DNA from 4 places in the Selenomonas sputigena ATCC 35185 genome. Region 4 is predicted to be linked to each of the others. Evidence: riboswitches for the same ligand, from Rfam matches in the RefSeq annotation. Region 4 holds a riboswitch; each other region holds the start of a gene.

Region 1 (3,954 bases), 370 kb from region 4:
GTCAAACCATATGAGGTGTTCTTGTTGATCTTCTGTTTCATTCCCAGTTCGTACGTCGTAGATTTTTCCGGCGTCAGATCAGGATTGGCCTTGATGGAACGCGGGTCGTCTCCCGCACGGCGATAAAGACGATAAATCGACGGCGGATTGAATGATTTGCCAAAGCTGGCATAAATCATCGTGTCCTTTTGCGGCTCATAGGTCACAGCGAATTTTGGACTCCAGGCATTGAAGGCCGTGTCTTCATAATCTTTGCGTACATCATCGATGTAGGAATAGCCATCCTTCTTATCGAAGCGGTCATAACGCAGACCGACCTGCAGCCGCCAACGCGGATCAAGTTCTAACTCATCCTGCACGAAAAGAGCTGTGGAGATGATGGAGCCACCGCTCTGTGCGTATGGATCGCCATATTCTGAACTCCAATCCTTCCAATGATGAAGATCAACGGCACGATAGCGCATCTTGTCTTTCATCCATGCAAAGCCTGCAAGCAGCGTATGATTCTTAATCGTCCATTTCTTTTGCGCTTCTATATTGTAGTTCTTCGTAGGATATTCCGCTCGGTTTCCCAATCCCGTCCAATCGATGCTTGTAGCGCGCCGCGAGGCACCGGAATAACCATCCTTCGTGGTGTCGCTATAGCCGATGTTCGCCGTGAAAGAGTTTTTCTTATCCTCATAGCGCAATTTGTGGACGTCTTGCTCGCGCTTTCCCATATAGCCGAGAAAATCCCCTGGCGAGACGCTGATATAATTGCCATTCGGCAAGAGTACCGTCCCAGAAAATGTAGGATTTCCGCTCGCATCACGCAAATAAGTGATGGGGTCATGGTAAGAATACTTATAAGAATTGTGCATATAGGTGTAGCTGAACGAACGGTTGGCATCAAAGTCGTAATTCATGTCAAAGAAGACATTTTCACTTGATTTTTTTCTTGCACCACGGCTGCCTACGATATATTCACCATCAGAAAGCTTCGGAAATACGCCCGTCGCATCCGGAGTAACGCCTGTATCATACCACTCGTCCGTCGTGGCATAGTGCCCAACCCAGCCATCCGATGTACGTTTTTCGTAACCGAGACGGAAGTCGAGCTTACCGTCGCCGCCCGTGACCTGCATGCCGCGCTGCCATGTGTTGTTGCTGCCGTGAGAGACTTCAATCTTGCCATGAAGGAGCTGCTGCTCGGGATTCTCCGGCTTTTTCGGTTTCTTCGTAATGATGTTGATGACACCGGCGACAGCATGACCGCCGTAGAGCGAGGAACTAGCTCCGCGCACGATCTCGATGCGCTCGATGTCACTGAGCGGGATGGAATCCCAATTGACGCCGCCGTCAAAGGCCGTGTTGAGCTGCTGTCCATTGTACATGACAAGGATGTTCGGGCCACTAAATCCACGCAACTCCAAGCCATCCTTCACTTCTGCCGTCGGCGCAACATAGATGCCTGCCTCCCTCGCAAGCGCTTCGCGCAAACTGAAGACATGCCTCTTTTCAAGTTCTTTCGCTGTGATGACGGTGACGTTGGCGGGAACTTTGTTGACAGGTTCCGCGACTCTCGTCGCCGTGACGGTCGTCTCTCCGAGGTCATGCCCCTCCGCCGCGGACGAAGTTTCCGTGGACACCGTCGTCGAATCAACTGCTGTGTTCGTCGTCTCAGCACTTTTTTCCGCCGCATACACTTGGGTTGTTCCCATAACGGAACAGATGACGGCAAGCGTCAGGCATTTCTTTTTCCATGGATTCATTTTGCAGAACTCCCTTTCCTCATCTAGTAAACTACACGCACAATTTCCAAAAATAAAACACAACCCCTCCTTTCGTGCGCGAAAAAGGAGGGGCTGTGCAAAAACTTCCGTCAATGGCTGTACGCTGTGCCTCGGTCTAGCAAAAGGCATGGGCTTGCTGCCGCCAAAATCTCCTCCCCATCGCTCGCAGGTTCAAACGGTGATTGTTGATCAGGCAGTTCTCCTGGCTCCAGTTCATCGCACGGCTGCACCTTCCCAAGTTTCCTCAGTGGCATTTTGCAGCGTGCTCCCTGTTACAGTGGCGTGACCGCGCCGGCTTCAACCGACTTCCCTATTAAGTCTTGCGACACCTGACCCAAATATAGAATTTTTATTTCTTCATAACAATCCTTCCGCCAAAGAATATCATGCATCACAGGCATTGTCAATACCAAACTAAACAAATGCTGCTCCAAAACCCGTAACAAATATGACGACAAGCGCAATCCCTATCTGCTATAATGACTGCAATGAGAAACGCATTCAGATTTGGAACAGGAGAGATCGATATGAAAAAGGAATTGGACTTCAATAAAACGGTGGCGGAACTTGTCGAGGAATTTCCGGAATTTCAGCAGGCCATGGCGGAGATCGGCTTCAAGGAAATCACGAATCCGATGGTCTTGAACGTCATGGGCCGCGTCATGACCGTGCCCAAGGGAGTGGCGATCAAAGGAATGAAGCTGGAAGACGTCGTGCGCGAGCTGGAGGCACGCGGTTTCACGATCAAACAGGACGAAGCTGCTGCGGCGCACGCGTGCGGCTCTTGCGGTACGCACGAGCCGCATCCCCATGTGCACGGCGAAGACGGCTGCGGCTGCACCCATGCGGCTGCGGCGACAGGCGCGACGGACGGAGAGGCGACGGGACGCGCGGCTGTGCTCAAGGGCTTCTTAGAGCGCCTTTCGGCGGGCGAGTCGCTGGAGACGGTACGCAAAGATTTCATCAAGGACTTCGCGAGCGTTTCAGCCGAGGAGATTTCCGCCGCCGAGCAGCAGCTCATCGAAGGCGGCACGCCGATTCACGAGGTGCAGAAGCTCTGCGACGTGCACTCGGCACTCTTCCACGGGCATATTGGCGGCACAACACCTGCTGCGGATGCCGCACCCGAAGTGCAGGATCTGCCTGACGGACATCCGCTCACGGTATTGAACCTCGAAAACAAGGGCCTGTCCGAACTCCTCGATCGCCTGTCCGCCGCCTTGGAGGCGAGCGACATGCCCGGCTTGAGCCGCGGTCTCGGCGAACTGCACGCGATCTACTCGCACTACGGCAAGAAGGAGTCTCTGCTCATGACGCTCCTCTACCGCTACGGCGTGACGGGGCCTTCAGGCGTCATGTGGGGCGTCGACGACGAGATCAAGGCGGAGCTTCGCGCACTCATGAAGTCGCTCGGCGATGGAATCGGCGGCGAGGAGGAGCGCTATTCGGCCTTCTTCCAGCGCATCCGTGACATGATCTACAAGGAAGAGAAGATCCTCTTCCCGCTGACACTGCGCTTCTTCTCTGAAGAAGATTGGCTCATGATTTACCGTGACATGCCGGAATTCGGTGTCGCGTTCATCAAGGATGCACCGAAGTGGGCGGAGGGCGACGCCTATGTTGCAAAGGCAGAAGCGAAAGAGCGCAAGATGATCGCCTCGGGCAAGGTGCGGCTATCGACGGGCGAAATCGGCTGCAAGGAGCTGGAAGCCATCTTGAACCTCCTGCCCGTCGACATCACCTACATCGACAAGGACGAGATGCTGCGCTTCTTCTCGAATCCCGGGCAGGTCTTCGCGCGCCCGCGCATCGCTTTAGGGAGCAAGGTCTACAACTGCCATCCCGCCAACATCGTGCCGATCATCGAGCAGCTCGTCGCCGATTTCAAGGCGAAGAAGCGCGATCGCATGGAGATCTACCGCTACATCAAAGGCAAGCCCGTCGGCGTGCGCTATCTCGCCATCTACGACGAGAACGGCGAATACACGGGCGCGGTCGAACTCGTCGAGGACTTCTCCGAGGCGCTTGCGCAGTTCGGCGAGAAAAAGTAGGAAAAGTGAAAAAAGCCGCATGAAACACCCAATCAGACAGATCTAGCCACAGACTGCCACATCATAACAAAACCCCCGATGGCATATCCATCGGGGGTTCATCTGTATCATTTTACCGCACTCTTCCCGCG
Region 2 (3,954 bases), 490 kb from region 4:
AAAATCCTCCTGAAATTACATAAAAGTACTCTTCTATTCCACCGCCGAGAGATGCTCTTCACGCCCTTGGGCGAAGGCGTCTCCGTATGCGCAATAGGCGATTTCCTGCACGCCGAGCACGAAGTCCTGCGAACAGTTGTAGATGTAGGCTTCCGTCGGTTCTTCGAGGCGATGCTCGCGGATGGCCTTGACCGTTTGCAGGGATGGGTCGTCGAAGTATTCCTTGCGGAACTTGTCGACGTCGAATTTCCCATGGTCATTGTACGTCGGTACGAAGAGGATGTCTGGATTGATCTCGACGAGCTGCTCCTTCGTCATGACTTGCCCGTCGCGGATGCCGAGCGCCGACCTGCCGTTCTTCACGCCCGCATAACGGCAGGCGTCGTCAAAGCTGGAGCCGATGCCGCCATAACCCGACATCAAGGAAATCAAGACGACGGTCTTGCGCTCGCTCTCGGGGATGGCGCTGACCTTCTTCTCTATGCCTTTGAGATGCTCGTCCATCATCGCAAGGAGCTTCTCCCCGCGCTCGGACACGCCTGCCGCCTGTGCGAGAAGCACGATCGTCTCCTTGATCTCGGCGAGATTCCTCGCGCCCTTGCAGACGACGACGGTAAGCCCCGCTTCACGAAGCGACGGCACGATGGCGAGATCCCCCCAGTCAGGCACGATGACGAGATCGGGCGAGAGTGCGACGAGTTCTTCCACTGTCGGATTGCCGACGCGCTTTTCCACCTTCTTCGCAAGCTCCACAACATTCGAACTTACGGGGTCATCGAGGAGGCCGTTTACCGCCGCCATATCCTCGGGCGGCACGAGACCGAGCATGACCTCGTCCGTGCTCATCGAAAGCGTGACGATGCGATGCGGCTTTGCCGGCACGGTGACGACCGTCCCTTGGCTGTCCGTGACCGTATAGCTTCCCGCACCGCCTTGCGCCGCCTCCGGCGCTGTACGGCACGCCGTCAGCAGCAGGCAAACGACGACTATGACTAGGACAAAGAAACTTTTCTTCAAACCCTTTCCTCCTCCCACCGCCTGTGACAGAGCTTCGATAGCGGTGAAATCCAACTTTCTGCGAGGAAAATCATCCATAAAAAAGAGCCTTCCTCCCTCGAAGAGAAAAGCTCCCTCCTGCAGCGGCACGAAGGCGCACACAGGCACAGAAGAATCCCCTTCCCATCGATCGCAGGTCAAACGGTGATTGTCAAGCAGGCAGTTCTCCTGGCTCGGTTCATCGCTCGGCTGCGCCTTCCCAGGACAACGCCCCAGTGACATCCTTGCAGCTTCGCTCCCCTCACAGTGGCGGGACCGCTCCGGCATATCCGGATTTTCTTTTAAACCCTTGCGGGTACCTGCTCCACAGCGGAGATTTTCCGCTGTCCTTCATGAAATTATGAATACACTGATTCACCGCCTATGCTACCGCAAAACTTATGGCTTGTCAATGCACTTCGGCGAGAACGACAAGGGGCTGCCTTTTGGCAGCCCCTTCGCTTCGTCTCTTATGAAAGCTATCCTCAGCCCAACGACTGCAGAAGCATCGCTGCACTCGCTCCGCTCGCAGCACCAGTTCGACCGTTCAACTCAGCTTCTTTCACGCCCCCAATGTGCTCTGTCCTCGTGCTGATGACCGTTGAATCCTTCTCGGCAGTCGTTGCCTTCGTCTTGTTCTCCGAAATGATTTCCGTCCCACGATAGACGGTGACGAGCACGGAACCGTCTGCCATCACCTTCGTCACGGTCGTCGTTTCTTCCTCGTTCTTATCGCCAGAATTTTCGCCGCGAGGCGCACCGCCGCCCGTTTCCATCTGCCGCAGGATGGCGGAAAAAGCATCCTGTGCCGCCTCGGACTTCTTCTTGTGCACCGCGCCTACAGCAGATGCGAGGCCATGTCCGCCAAGTTTCTCGATCATGTTCATAGAAAACACCTCCAATTTCTATGTCGAAAGAATCGGAGAATTCCTTAAGGCGCTTCCTTTTCGGGAATCTTCCCATGAATATTGGATGTGTGCTATAATATAGACGGTGCTACTACAACGGTGGCGGTCGATTCTTAGCCCTCCTTGGCGGTCAACGTCAGCCAATCATGCGGCGCGCTTTGCGCTTGCATTCTTGGGACGTTTTCGCATACGAGCCGTTTGCCAATCAGCCGCGCCCTTTGGACTTGCTTCTTGGACGGCTCAGCAGGGCGCTGCTTATAACCCTGTACGATTTTTTATCGTTGGTGTTTCTCGTTACGATTTGCATCGTAGCGTTAAAAGCGTAAGAATCCCCGCCTGCTCCGACAAAAGTTAGGCGGGGATTCTCAATCCTTTAAAACTGTCTCGGGCTGACCGTTACCAGTAGCACCCTTTCTACGCTTATTATACGACGTAAAGGCAGATTCGTCAAATTCCACTGCAAAGGAGTCCTGCTCATGCCCGCTTCTCCCTTCACCTGCGTCGGCTTTCCTCCGAGCATCGACGCAAACTGCACGCATATCATTCTCGGCTCGATGCCGGGCGCGGCGTCGCTCAGGGCGCAGCAATACTACGCCTACCCGCAGAATCGCTTCTGGCGGCTCATGGCGTATCTGTTGGAGGGCGGTGAGCCGCCGCAGGACTATGCGGCACGGCTTCAGATGCTGCTCCGCCACCATATCGCGCTTTGGGACTCCATCGCCTCGTGCGAGCGCGAAGGCAGCTTGGACTCAGCGATTCGCGCGGCAAAGCCCAACGACTTCACCGCGCTCCTCGCGCATTATCCGCGCCTCTCCACCTTCTGCCTGAACGGCGGCAAATCGGCCGATACTTTTCGCCGTGCCAACAAGCCACTTCTAAAACGCGACGATCTCACCTTTCATGCACTGCCCTCGACGAGCGCCGCCAACGCGCGCTGGCGCTTCGACGATCTCGCAAAAGTATGGAAAAAGGCGCTCCCCCTCGAAGAGTAAGGGGAGCGCCTTTTCTTCTCGATGAGCAGGCGGCGCACAGCGTCCACAAAACGAATGTTGTGCGTACAGCTTACGCTTCGATATAAAGCGCCTGCACCATGATGTCGACCTCGCGCACGAAAAGCCCCGTCATGTATTCGACCTTCGTTCTCACACGCTGCTGTGTCTCCTTGATGAGTGTAGGAATATGGCTGCCGTAGGTCAGCACGACAGAACAGGAAATCTCAAGGCCGCGATCCTCGTCGCCCTTCCAGACGTGGCGCACGCGCACAGAACCGACCTTCGAAATGTATTCCTTCTCACGTACGATGCGCACGACCATCTCGCGGATTGCCAGATCGTCGATAATGAGCTTGCCATAATAGCTGAATACCGGGCGCACGATGGACTTCTCGCCGAGTTTGCGGCGGCGCGTGCGGTTGCGGCGGAAAAAGGACTGGATGGGATCGATGAGAAAGCCCGAAGCATGAGGCTTCAGCTCGATCGTCGGAACGGGTATGATGTGCTTGCCCTGCTTCAGTCGGCTGTCCCGCGCTTTCTGCATCTCACGCTGCGTCGCGATGTCTTCGATGTGGATGATCTGTTCGATCGTCGGCAGCTTCAGTATGCGCGCGATCTTGTAGACCATGTTCTCGGAAGTCCCGAGAACGAGGATGCGATGCGGCCTGCACTCGGCGATAGCAGAGCGCACTTCTTCCGCATGTCCGGGAAGCGTGAAGATGGCACGGCGCACCGCCATGATTTTGCTCTTCTCCATCTTGGCGGAAGAGCCGGCGACAATCTTGCCGTCCTTGATCAGGATGCCATCATCAATGATAGCGTCCGCCTGATGCTGATGCGCCACGAGCAAGGCGCGGTGGCTCTTGCCTGTGCCGCTCGGGCCTACGAATGCTATGACGTCCATATCTTTCTCTCCTGCTTCTTTAAGAAACTAAAGCGAGGGAATTTCCTGCGAAATCCTTACAAAAAGGAAACTCGACCTCTCTAAAGGTTCATTCTCGGCTTATACAGCTTCTCCG
Region 3 (3,954 bases), 440 kb from region 4:
CGCAAGCTTTCGGCGCAGCCTGTGGAGGAGGAGAAGCTGCAAAAGATTTTGGAGGCGGGGAATCTCGCACCGACCGCCCACAACAATCAGCCGCTTCATATCTGGCTTCTTGAGAGCGCTGAGGCGATGGAGAAGGTTTCACAGACGACATCCTTCATCTTCGGCGCACCCGTCGCCTTTGTTGTGGGCAGCAAGGCGGATGATGCTTGGGTACGTCCCTTTGACAAGAAAAACTTCGCCGATGTCGATGCGAGCATTGTGGCGACGCATATGATGCTGGCGATTGAAGACTTGGGACTTGGGACGACGTGGGTCGCGCATTTCGATGCGCCGAAGCTCAAGGAGCTTTTCCCTGAGATGGAGGACTATGAGCTTGTGGCGATCTTCCCCGTCGGCTATCCAGCCGAAGATGCAAAGCCTTCGGCGCGTCATGCGGAGCGAGTAGGTATTGAGATGCTTGCGGATTGGCTTTGAGAGATCGCTGTTGCCCCGCTGCACGCATGTTGCGGCGGGGTTTTCCTTATGGAGCGGATTTTGTTGAATGCGAGGAGGACTTATGACATACGTTGATCAATTGCAGGATATTGTGCGCACGCTGCGCTCCGAACATGGCTGCCCATGGGATCGGAAGCAGACGCATGAGAGCATCAAGCCAGGCTGCATAGAGGAAGCGGTCGAGGTGCTCTGCGGCATCAATATCCTGAAGGAGACAGGAAGGGCGGAAAACCTGCGTGAGGAGCTTGGAGATCTTCTGCTGCAAGTGATCTTTCATGCGCAGCTTGCCGAAGAAGAGGGACTGTTCACGTTGGAGGATGTGGCAAAGGCTGCCGCAGAGAAGATGGTGCGCCGCCATCCGCACGTGTTCGGCAAGCCGGTCAAGGATGCGTCAGGCAAGCCACTGACGGAATGGAAGGAAATCAAGGCATGGGAGAAGTCCGGTCGAGAGTGGGAAGAGGACTACCTGCCCGATGCCTTTGCGGAGGCTGTGCAGCTTTTGCAGAAGGCGAAGGAGCGCAAGAAATTGCAGTAGAACTAGGCGCATGAGCGGTTTGGTTTCTCAACGCCCATTGACACCCTATTTATTCTATGATAGGCTGAATCCGAAAGTAACTTCATATTTTGCCGATCGGGTGCGCATAGCGCTCAATAGAGAAGCAGGTGAAAGACCTGTGCTGTCCCGCAGCTGTAATGCAGAGTCGACCTCATGATGCCACTGGGAAACTGGGAAGGCGAGGAAGATGAGGATGCAGAGCCAGAAGAACTGCCCGCTCGGAGCGCTGTTATTATTCCTGCGAGAGACAGGAAGGCGTGGCTTGTGTTTCGTGCGCCTTTTTGCTCTTTAGCAAAGAGGCTTTTTATATGTCTGGACGAAAGCGATGGAAGGAGGTGGATGGAAGGCGTAGAATGATGGAGCATCTACAGGAAGAGATATTATGAGTATTCAGTGTTATGGATGCGAGGAGGCATGAAAGTGAAGAAGTTTTGTATGTTTCTGCTGGCGGCGATGATGATTCTCACCGTCGGCTGCGGAGGCGCGGATCAGGCGAAAAACGAGCGCGCAGAGAAGGGTGAAATCGTGATCTCGGTCGGCAAGTATATGGTAGGCGAGGGCTTCGATCCGACGATGGGATGGGGGCTCTGGGGACCGGATCCGTTCCACAGCGCATTGATGGGACATGATGAAAAGAATCAGCTCATCAAGGAGCTGGCTACAAACGTTGAGCGTTCAGAGGACGGGCTGAAATATACCTTTACGATCCGGGATGATGCGAAATTCTCTGACGGTCAGCCGCTGACGGCAGAGGATGTCGTCTTTACCTACGAAACGGCGAAGAAGGCGGCCAGCGCCGTGGATCTGACCGCGATGGAGTCGGTGCGCGCCCTGTCCCCGACGCAGGTGGAGTTCAAGCTGTCACGCCCGTGGTCTGTTTTCCTCGAAACGGCGGCCTCCCTCGGCATTGTGCCGAAGCACGCCTATAAAGAAGGGTATGCGACGGCACCGGTCGGCAGCGGTCCCTGGAAGGTCGTCTCGTTCCAAAAGGAACAGCAGCTTGTGATGGAGCCGAACGAATATTATTACGGAGAAAAGCCGAAGCTGAAAAAGGTGACGGCGCTGAATCTGGGTGATGATGCTGTGCTTGCAGCAGCGCAGTCCGGACAGGTCGATCTCGTCTTTGCACCGCCCGAATTTGCTGAGGCAAGCGTGCCGAATATGAAATTGGTAGTGATGGACAGCATTGACAGCTTCTGCGTCAATATGCCGCAGGAGTCGGAGCATGACGAAAACGGCATGCTGGTCGGCAACAATGTGACGAGCGATCCTGCCATCCGCCAAGCACTGAACATCGGCATCGACCGCAAGACGATCATCGAGAATGCGCTCGGCGGCTTCGGAAAGCCGACGATGAATTTTGCAGAAGCTCTTTCTTGGGCGAATAACGATTTGCAGGAATCGGACAACCGCGTGGACGAAGCAGTGAAGATTCTTGAGGCTGCGGGCTGGGTGGATACGGACGGCGACGGCATTCGCGAGAAGAACGGGCAGAAGGCGGAATTCGTCATCAATGGCCGTTCCAATGACCTGCAGCGTTACAATACAGCGGTGGCGCTTGCACAGGATGCGAAGAAGCTCGGCATCAACATTATCGCAAAGTCGACGCCGTGGTCGGAGGCCCGCAAGATAGCGCGCAACATCCCGACGGTATGGGCGATTGGCGACTATACGCCGCAAGCAATCTACAATTATTTCCATTCCTCGCAGGTCGGGGTGAATGTCATCAACAACTCTGCCATGTATCGCAATCCGACGGTCACTGCGCATATCGATCGGGCACTTGCCGCTGCGACCGATGAGGAGATGCTGCGCGAGTTCCGTGCGGCACAGTGGGATGGCGTGACGGGGCCGAAGGTCGATATCCCTTATCTTTGGATTGCGACGGTTCAGGTGCCGTATTTCGTCAATAATCAGCTCGATCTCGGTCAGCTGCGTGTGGGTGAGCGCGGACAGGGCATGGGGATCCTTATAACACTTGACGAATGGCAGTGGAAGAAGTAAATGGATAAGAGAATCGTCTGCTTTCTTGGGGGCAATCTGTTTCGGCTTGTGCTCCTCCTGGCTGCGGTGAGCGTCATCAGTTTTATACTGCTCGCCAATTCGCCCATCGATCCCATCGACGCGTACTTCATCAATAAGGCGGCATCAGCGGAACAGCATGCGCTCATTGCCTCTTATTGGGGCTTTGACAAGCCGCCGCTCGAACGCTTCCTGCTTTGGGCGGGGAATATTCTGCATGGTGATTTCGGCACATCGTTCATCTATCGCGCCCCTGTACTCGAAGTCATCGGAGAAAAGTTTCGCCTTACGCTTCTCTTGATGATGACGGCGTGGACGCTGTCGGGCGCAATCGGCTTTGTTCTGGGCGTGCTCGCGGGAATGTACCGCGACAGCCGCCTGGACAAGGCAATTCAGGGATTTTCCCTTCTGTGCGTCTCCGTGCCGGTATTCTGGCTCGGACTCCTGTTCCTCATGCTCTTCGCGGTCAAGCTGCAGTGGTTTCCGCTCGCGCTTGCCGCTCCCATCGGAAAGCTGCATGAGGAGGTTACGCTGGCAGAGCAGATCCATCATCTGATTTTGCCGGCACTGACGCTCAGCGTCACGGGGATTTCTTCCATCACGCTGCAGACGCGCGAAAAGATGATCGAGGTGATGGGGACGAACTACATGCTCTTTGCCGAGGCGCGCGGCGAGAATCTTTGGCAGCGCGTGCGGCGGCATGGTTTGCGTAACATCCTGCTGCCTGCGATCACCTTGCAGTTCGCGTCCTTCAATGAGCTGTTTGGCGGCGCCATTCTCGCGGAGACGGTGTTCTCCTACCCGGGACTGGGCAGTACGGTCACGCTGGCGGGGCTGCGCGGCGATCTTGCACTGCTGCTCGGCATTGCAGTCTTCAGTGC
Region 4 (3,954 bases):
CGTCGCCGCCCGTATGACTGTAGTAGATCTTTTGCCGACCCGCATAGTCGTCAATCGTCAGCTTGCCTGCATCATTTTGGAAAATGTTTCCCTCATTGCCATTCGTGCTTGAGAGTCGGGCAAGCCGCGTGCCGCGCCCGCCGTTCATCGTATCCCACGTCGCGCCGTTCTTCAAAAAGAGCGTCGTCTTTCCCGTTGCGCCAGCTTCCGTACCGCCGAGCCATTTGGAATCCGCTCCATTAAGGCCGAGGTAGACTTCGCCGCCGTTTTCCGTATGAATGGGACCTGCCAGCTCCGTCTTTTGATCCGCAGCATCGGTGCCCGCCTCATTCACATTGAAATAGGTTTTGCTCGATCCCTTCACCCACATCAACCATTGATCGCGCGCCTTGTTGTCGGCAATCTTCAGCTTGCCGCCGCCGATGCGCAGAACGCTGTCTTTAGCAGAATTGAATTCATCACCAAACTGAATGCCGCGCTGGATCTTCGGATCGTCAATATCCACGCGACGAATATTCAGCGTATTACTCTCTCCTGTCACATGAATACCATACGTACTCGGTGATTTCACGTTCCCCAGTCCGGCTTCCGTCCAATAATGGTAGACGGCTCCCGGTTTTATCGTGAACGTGCCATCCAGATTGAGCGTCGCTTTACCCGGCGCCCAAATGCCGCGGGCAAATTCTCTGCCTGCCCAAAGCTCATTGATCTGCACATCTGCATGGATATCCGCTTTCATCGGTTTTTTTGCATATTCGTCGAACCGAATGCCGCTTGTCGCACCGCCATGCTGATCGGCATCCTTCCAGTTTCCATGGGCATTGATGGTGATGAGACGGTTTGCCGCACTGGCATTGTTCTTATCGCTATGAACAGTTAACGTTGCATTAGGGCGAATATGAAGTCCCGAGGCGCGATTATTCTCATTCTTTAGATTGCGAATATCCAGTTTGAGATCGTGCCCTGCCATATCGAGCGTAAGCGAGCTGTTCGCATAAACAGCCGATGCGCCATTCACAATATTCCACTTGATCGTATTCTTATCTGCCTTGACCTCGGTATCCGCCGTCAGCGTCGTATCTTCCTTGATCGGTCCCTGCTCTGCCGCCCACGCCGGCACTTGCCATGAGCCTGCCAGCAAGGCTGCGGCAATGCCTAAAGTCAGTTGCTTCAGACGCGCTTTTTTCCTCATATCTTTATCTCTCCTTTGTTCTGTGAAATCGCTTTCTTCAGCGACTTCTTTTCTCTGCCATGTTTCTCAGCGGCGCAGTCCGCGCCATAAATACTCTCAAACCGCTTACCGGCCTGCCAGCCTTTCTAACAGGTTCTCAGCCTTTCCAACACCATTGCCATCGCCTCCCTTGACAGCACTCCAACAAAAAAACGCGACACAAAAAGAACACATAGCCTTCCATGAAAATGAGAACTGTCAAACGACAGCCCAAACTCCTTGGCCTGCTACGCGCCATCTTGTATCGCGCAAGTGACGTGACGAAAAGAAAACAGGCGGCACTCTGACTTAGCTCATCATCCTGCCATCTCTTTGTGAGAGACGTACGATGGCAGGACTCCCCATACAGTTGCGGAACAGCTCCGGATTCACACCGGATTCCCCACACTCAGCCTTGCGGCTTCCATTTCTTGTGGTATGAAGTTGTCTTGGCTCTTGGAAAGCTCTCAAAAGCCATGCCGTAACCAGCAGAAGCGCCTCCTCTTTTCTTTTATAACCTATACGCATTTATCATATCATAAATCAAACAATATGAATAGCCGTAAGGTATATGTTTAATTATTTTTTAATATTTAGAAGCTATGCTCCACGCCGACGACAAAGCTGCGTCCCGGAGCCGTCCACCACTGACCGGCTCCACCGTAGTTCACATTGGAACGCTCAGCATAGAACTTATCGAAGAGATTGTTGACCTTGAGATAGACCTTCGTCGTTTCCATGATCTTATAGTTCATGCCGAAATCGCAGACCCAGTACGACGTCTCCGGGAAAGCGTTGTCCACGGGACCCGGACGGTCAATCATGGCGCGTGCCATCAAGGATGCGTCGAATCTCCGATTCTTGTAATCCACACCGATATTCCACTGATGCGTCGGCAAATAACCATCAACATTTGCTTTGCGCTGTTCGGTCTTACCAACATGCGTGTTCGTATAGCCAAGGCGTGCACTCACATGTGAGTCAAAGCGCTTCGCAAGCTGCAGATCCCAGCCATGTGCATCCTCATCGCCAACGTTGATATTCTGATATGTCACGGGATGAAAGCCGATACGATCCTTGGAATGACGCCAATAGTAGTGCGCTGCAACATTCAGTCCTTTGCCAAAATCATGCGCAATACCGATCTCCCGCGTATCGCCGGACTCGGGCTTGAGGTTCGGATTGCCATATGTCGGCGCATAGAGCTGATTCGGCGTCGGGGTCAGGAAATACTCGGTATAAGCTACATAGGCATGAGTTCTAGGCGTAATATCATAGCCAAGGCTCACGCTCGGGCTTGTATGGCTGCCGAAAGCCGAATTGCTGTCGTAGCGAATGCCGCCGATGAGCTTGAGTGCAGGCGTGATGTTCCACTGATCTTGCAGATAGACGGAACGATTCACGAGGGATCTCCCGTCAATACTCACTATTCCTCCGTTCCAAATCGACGTATCGTCATACGTGAAATCCACACCGGTCGTCAGGAGATGATCGCCGAAGCGCTTATCATACTGGTCACTGAGCTTCCAGCTGTAGACGTCCATCTCGTAGCTCGATCCTAGCGGCGTCCACATGTTATGGTAAAAGAGATTATAATTATAGCGGCTGCGGGAAAGGACCATCTGATTCTTCGAGGTATCGTCAATCTTCGCATTCCAGATCAAGTCTACATCAAAATGATCGTAGCGTCCTCGATTCTGCTTCAATCCCTGCTGCTTTTCATACAGCGCTTGATAGCGGTCTCCATCCTTGTAACTGCGCAGGTTGAGCACAAGGTACGAAGCCTTGCTGAGATCTTTGCCGAGGTGTATGTTGACGGAATCAGCGTCGAGTCCTGAAGGAACTTCATTGCCATGCCCATCTTTGAAGTCGTTGCTCTTGTCCTTCTGATACTTGAGCCGCCAATCAAGACCGTTCTCGCTGCCCTCGTAAGCAACACTGTAGAGCTGCTTGCCGAAGCTGCCATAAGCCGCCTCAACCGTCGCTTTCGCGTTCTTCGCCTTCTTCGTGATGATGTTGATGACGCCGCCCTTAGCATCCGAGCCGTAAAGCGTCGATGCCGAGCCGCGCAGCACCTCGATGCGGTCAATACCGCTGAGATCCTTCATCGCTGATGTCAGTGACGCCGCAAAGCCACCTGCATAATTCTGCTTCACACCATCAATGAGAACAACAACATCCTCCGAGCCATTGATATAGAACTTTGTGCTGTTATTATACCCTGCCGGCGCATACTGATTGACCGTAACGCCCGGGACATCGCGCAGAGCCTGCGTCAGATCCGTATAGTGGCGCTTTTCGAGATCCTTTCCCGTGATGACCGTGATATTTGCATTCGCCTTGAGCTCCTGTACCGGCGTGCGCGTCGCCGTGACGACCGTCTCGTCGAGCGAATGCTCCGATACGGCATCCTGCGTCGACTCCGCTTCTGCGGCAAACACTTGCCCCCCCGCAGGATACAAAGCAGCGAACGTAAGCGCCGCCGCCACCGTCGCGCCGAGTTTCTTCCTCGACCCTGTTCTTCCCATTTCAATCTCCTCCTAAAATTCTGCCCACAGACAAATTTATATTCAGCCGCCGCCCTTGCTTTATCGACGGATAAATACCGAGAATAGCACACATTCCCATTCCCATACAAAAAAGCCCTCCCTGCATCGCAGAAAGGGCACACTCCTATCACAATGGCACCGCAAAAGCCGCTTTGCCCAAAGGCAAATACGCTGCCGAAAATCTCCTTCCCATCG

The links. A riboswitch is a leader RNA that binds a small molecule or an ion and turns the genes downstream of it on or off. The one in region 4 is predicted to bind cobalamin.
Region 1: another riboswitch for cobalamin. It lies ahead of SELSP_RS10935 (TonB-dependent receptor); the one in region 4 lies ahead of SELSP_RS09270 (autotransporter outer membrane beta-barrel domain-containing protein).
Region 2: another riboswitch for cobalamin. It lies ahead of SELSP_RS06980 (ABC transporter substrate-binding protein); the one in region 4 lies ahead of SELSP_RS09270 (autotransporter outer membrane beta-barrel domain-containing protein).
Region 3: another riboswitch for cobalamin. It lies ahead of SELSP_RS07185 (ABC transporter substrate-binding protein); the one in region 4 lies ahead of SELSP_RS09270 (autotransporter outer membrane beta-barrel domain-containing protein).

Annotation. Positions count from the first base shown of each region.
Region 1 covers NC_015437.1:2,392,870-2,396,823, forward strand. Annotated here, with positions in the region: gene SELSP_RS10935 (TonB-dependent receptor) at 1-1,751, opposite strand, end outside; cobalamin riboswitch at 1,948-2,120, opposite strand; gene SELSP_RS10940 (DUF438 domain-containing protein) at 2,300-3,823, shown strand; gene SELSP_RS10945 (hypothetical protein) at 3,931-3,954, opposite strand, start outside.
Region 2 covers NC_015437.1:1,534,695-1,538,648, forward strand. Annotated here, with positions in the region: gene SELSP_RS06980 (ABC transporter substrate-binding protein) at 34-1,017, opposite strand; cobalamin riboswitch at 1,198-1,374, opposite strand; gene SELSP_RS06985 (hypothetical protein) at 1,521-1,922, opposite strand; gene SELSP_RS06990 (DNA-deoxyinosine glycosylase) at 2,420-2,935, shown strand; gene SELSP_RS06995 (Asp23/Gls24 family envelope stress response protein) at 3,006-3,839, opposite strand; gene SELSP_RS07000 (PHP domain-containing protein) at 3,920-3,954, opposite strand, start outside.
Region 3 covers NC_015437.1:1,577,250-1,581,203, reverse strand. Annotated here, with positions in the region: gene SELSP_RS07195 (nitroreductase family protein) at 1-474, shown strand, start outside; gene SELSP_RS07190 (MazG nucleotide pyrophosphohydrolase domain-containing protein) at 557-1,030, shown strand; cobalamin riboswitch at 1,112-1,283, shown strand; gene SELSP_RS07185 (ABC transporter substrate-binding protein) at 1,466-3,055, shown strand; gene SELSP_RS07180 (ABC transporter permease) at 3,056-3,954, shown strand, end outside.
Region 4 covers NC_015437.1:2,021,028-2,024,981, forward strand. Annotated here, with positions in the region: gene SELSP_RS09270 (autotransporter outer membrane beta-barrel domain-containing protein) at 1-1,192, opposite strand, end outside; cobalamin riboswitch at 1,489-1,643, opposite strand; gene SELSP_RS09275 (TonB-dependent receptor plug domain-containing protein) at 1,804-3,738, opposite strand.